One region of the Streptomyces sp. SudanB25_2051 genome, then DNA from elsewhere that is predicted to be linked to it. Evidence: predicted binding sites of a transcription regulator. Region 1 holds the regulator's gene; the other holds the start of a gene.

Region 1 (2,196 bases):
GGCACGGGCGACAAGAACGGCACACCGCGCGTGTGCCCCACCTGTGTGGGCACGGGCCAGGTGTCGCGCGGCGGCAGCGGGTCCTTCTCGCTGACCGACCCGTGCGTGGACTGCAAGGGCCGCGGCCTGATCGCCGAGGACCCGTGCGACGTCTGCCACGGCAGCGGCCGCGCCAAGTCGTCGCGCACCATGCAGGTCCGCATCCCGGCGGGCGTCTCCGACGGGCAGCGGATCAGGCTGCGCGGCAAGGGCGCGCCCGGCGAGCGGGGCGGCCCGGCCGGCGACCTGTACGTGGTGGTCCACGTGGACGCGCACCCGGTGTTCGGCCGCAAGGGCGACAACCTCACCGTCACCGTGCCGGTCTCCTACGCGGAGGCGGCGCTCGGCGGCGAGATCAGGGTGCCGACCCTCGGCGGGCCCCCGGTCACGCTGAAGATCCCCGCGGGCACGCCCAACGGACGCACGATGCGGGCCCGCGGCAAGGGGGCGGTCCGCAAGGACGGCACCCGCGGCGACCTGCTCGTGACGGTGGAGGTCGCCGTCCCGAAGGAGCTGAACGACGAGGCGCGCGAGGCTCTGGAGGCGTACCGTCGAGCCACCGCGGGTGAGGACCCGCGGGCGGAGCTCTTCCAGGCCGCGAAGGGGGCTTGAGGCAATGGACGCACGCCGACGCAACCCGTACGAACTGACCGACGAGACCCCGGTGTACGTCATCTCGGTGGCGGCGCAGCTCAGTGGGCTGCACCCGCAGACCCTGCGCCAGTACGACCGGCTGGGGCTCGTCTCCCCGGACCGTACGGCCGGGCGGGGCCGGCGCTACTCGGCCCGCGACATCGAGCTGCTCCGCCAGGTGCAGCAGCTGTCGCAGGACGAGGGCATCAACCTGGCCGGAATCAAGCGCATCATCGAGCTGGAGAACCAGGTCACCGCGCTGGAGGCGCGGGTGGCGGAGCTGACCGCGGCCCTGGAGGGCGCGGCGGTCGCGATGCGCCAGCGCGAGGCGCAGGTGCACGCCTCGTACCGGCGTGACCTGGTGCCGTATCAGGACGTGCAGCAGACGAGTGCGTTGGTCGTGTGGCGGCCGGGCAACAAGCGCGGCGGCGAGTAGTCCGCGGACCGTGAGCCGAGGAAAGGCCCCCTCCCCGGAGGGGGCCTTTTCGCGTGCGATGATCCCGGGATGCGGATCAGGGGGAAGGCGGCCGCGGCGCTCGCCGCGGCGCTGCTGACGGGGTGTTCGGCGGGCGGTACGGAGACGGGCGCGCGGCCGTCGGCGTCCGCGCCCGCGGCCGGGGCGTCCGGGGCGCCGGCGGCGTGCCCGGCGTCGGGGGTGCGGGTCACGCTGGGCGACACGGAGGCGGCCCTGGGGCAGCGGGCGTTGTCGGTGTTCCTCGACAACTGCGGCGGACGGCCCTTCGAGGTGAGCGGCTACCCGGACGTGGCGGTGCTGGACGCGGAGCGCGAGGAGCTGGACGTGACGGTCCGGCTCGGCACCCACGCGGTGGACGGCGGGACGGAGCGGGCGGTGTTCACGCTGCGGCCCGGGCAGCGGGCGCGGGCGGGCGTCCTGTGGCGGAACACCGTGACCCGGACGGACGTCGTGGCGACGAGCGGCGCGTATTTGCGCGTCACGCCCGGCCGGGGGGCCGCCGCGCAGACGGTCGCCCCGCACGACGGCCCGCTGGACCTGGGCAACACCGACACGGTGGAGGTCACACCCTGGGCGCCGTACGTGCCGTAGCGGGGCGCGGCGGGCGCCTGCGGGGCGCGGTGGGGGGCGGGGTTCCTGGGGGCGCGGTGTGGGGCGGCGGAGCGGCGGATCCCCGTACCCGGCCTGGCGGGCGGGCTCGTACAGCGCGGGCGGTGCGTACGGTGCGGGCGGGCCCGTACGACGCGGGTGGCGCCGGGCGGGCCCGTACGCGCCCCGGCATGCGGGCTCGTGCGGCGCTGAGCGGGCCGTGACGCGGCCGGGCGCCTCGTGGCCCCGGAGCGGCCGGGGCCCGGCCGGGGGCCTCGTGGTGCGGCCCCGGGGCCGGCCGGGGGTCGCGTCGGGCGGTGGCGGGGTGTCAGTCGTGGGCGTGCGGCTGGTCGGTGTCGGCGCCGGGCTCGGGCGCGGCCTGCTCCAGGATGCCCGAGCGGGCGATGAGATAGCCGAGCTGGGCCCGGCTGCCGCTGCCCAGCGTGGAGGCGAGCTTGGCT
Region 2 (2,196 bases), 1.5 Mb from region 1:
ACGGCGCCGCCGCGGCGCCCTCCGACGACGCCGAGGCCCCGGTCGGCGCGGCGCTTGCGGACCGCCAGATATTCGGTGATGCGCTCCTTCACGTCGTCCAGGCCGGCGTGCTCGGCGTCGAGGATCTCGCGGGCGCCGCGGATGTCGTACTGGTCCTCGGTCCGCTCGTTCCACGGCATCTCCAGGACCGTGTCCAGCCAGGTGCGGATCCACGAGCCCTCGGGCGACTGGTCGCTGGCCCGCTCCAGCTTGTCGACCTCCTTGAGGGCGGCCTCGCGGACCTTCTCCGGCAGGTCGGCGGCCTCCACGCGGGCCCGGTAGTCGTCGGTGCCGCCGTCGGGGGCCTCGCCGTTCAGCTCGCGCAGCTCCTTGCGCACGGCTTCGAGCTGGCGGCGCAGCAGGAACTCGCGCTGCTGCTTGTCGACGCCCTCCTGGACGTCCTTGGCGATGGACTCCGCGACGTCCTGCTCGGCGAGGTGGTCGCGGAGTTGCTCGGTGGCGAGCTTCAGCCGGGCGACGGGCTCGACGGTCTCCAGCAGGGCGACCTTCTGGGCGGTGGTGAGGAACGGGGAGTACCCGGAGTTGTCCGCGAGGGCGGAGACGTCCTCGATCTGCTGGACCCGGTCCACGACCTGCCAGGCGCCGCGCTTGCGCAGCCAGCTGGTGGCGAGCGCCTTGTACTCCTTGACCAGCTCCGTGACGGCGCCGGGCAGCGGGTCGGGCACGGTCTCCTCGACCTGGGTGCCCTCCACCCACAGGGCGGCGCCGGGCCCGGTCGTGCCGGCCCCGATCCGCACGCGGGCCCGGCCCCGGATGAGCGCGCCGGGGTCGCCGTCGGACAGCCGCCCGACCTGCTCGACCGTCCCGAGGACGCCGATCCCCGCGTACGTCCCGTCCACGCGCGGCACCAGCAGCACCCGCGGCTTGCCGCTGCCCTCCCGCACGGCGGCCTGGGCGGCCTCGACGGCGGCGCGCACCTCGTTGTCGGACAGATCCAGCGGCACCACCATCCCCGGCAGCACGACCTCGTCGTCGAGCGGCAGCACGGGCAGGGTGAGCGGTGAGGACGTCGAAGCCATGATCTCCCCTTCGGCAGTCAAGTTGAGCTTTATCGACTCAATGCTTCTGAGCCCCTGGACGTTCCCGGCTCTTGTTCGCTGTGAGCGATCGGCCGATGACGGGGCGGGCCGCCGCTGCGGGGCGAAGAGCCGCCCGCGCCCGTGTCAGTGCCGCCTGCCACGATGCCCGGACGCACCACCGGCCACGCGCCGCGCCCCACGGGGCCGGCGCCGTTCGAGGAGCACACGGATGGGCACCTGGGGACCCGGTCCCTTCGACAACGACACCGCGGCCGACTTCGCCGACACCCTGGACGAGACCGCTCCGGAGGGGCGGGCCGCCCTCGTCCGGGACGCGCTCGTCCGCGCGGCGGACACGCCGGGGTGTCTCGACGCGGGCTTCGCCGACGAGGCCGTCGCCGCCGCGGCCCTCGTCGCCGCGCAGTGCCCCGGGGGCGAGGGCGCCGATCCCGTCTACGGGCCCGGTGAGCCGCTGCCGGACCTGACCGGCCTGCGCCCGCTCGCCGTGGAGGCCCTGGACCGGGTCCTCTCCGAGCCGTCCGAGCTGCTGGAGCTGTGGGCGGGCGCCGGCGGCGCCCGCTGGCGCGCGGGCGTCGGCCGGCTGCGCGACGCGCTCCTGCCCGAACCGCCGGGTGAGCGGCCGCGCCTGGCATGACGGCCCGCCCGGCCGGGATCCGTTGTCAGTGGCGGCGCCTACGATCCGCTCATGAGCATGATCGGAGAGTACGCGAGGCTGACGGCCGACGAGTTCGCGCGGGCGCTGCGCGACCCGGAGTGGGCCGGGGAGCGGGTGCGGGAACTGGTCGAGGCGGAGCTGGAGGGCGGCGGCGGTGAGGCGCGGTGCCTCGACACCGACAAGGCGTGGCACGCCCTGGACTTCCTGCTGACCCGGATCGGCTTCCCCGTCGACGTCGTCTTCGGCGAGGAGTCCATACCGGGCGCGGAGGACTGGGGGTACACGCCGCCGCGCTGCCTGACGCCGGAGCGGGTGCGGGCCGCCGCCGACGCGCTGCGGGCCACGCCCGTCGAGCGGCTGGTCGAGGGGGTCGGGCCCGAGGACCTGGCGAGGGCCGACGTGTATCCGGTGGTCGTCTGGGAGCGCGGCGAGTCGCTGGAG

What was found. Region 1 encodes HspR, which represses chaperone genes until heat shock. Its sites were predicted from a motif close to TTGAGNNNNNNNNNCTCAA; they were not measured.
Region 2: a site for HspR is predicted at 1,102-1,120, ahead of lon (endopeptidase La). Genes of this name have one in related genera too.

What each region holds. Positions count from the first base shown of each region.
Region 1 covers NZ_OZ186787.1:3,012,768-3,014,963, reverse strand. The annotation lists gene dnaJ (molecular chaperone DnaJ) at 1-651, shown strand, start outside; gene ACSUPT_RS13315 (heat shock protein transcriptional repressor HspR) at 656-1,108, shown strand; gene ACSUPT_RS13310 (DUF4232 domain-containing protein) at 1,178-1,738, shown strand; gene ACSUPT_RS13305 (helix-turn-helix transcriptional regulator) at 2,064-2,196, opposite strand, start outside.
Region 2 covers NZ_OZ186787.1:4,513,733-4,515,928, reverse strand. The annotation lists gene lon (endopeptidase La) at 1-1,079, opposite strand, end outside; gene ACSUPT_RS20470 (DUF4259 domain-containing protein) at 1,309-1,734, shown strand; gene ACSUPT_RS20465 (YfbM family protein) at 1,786-2,196, shown strand, end outside.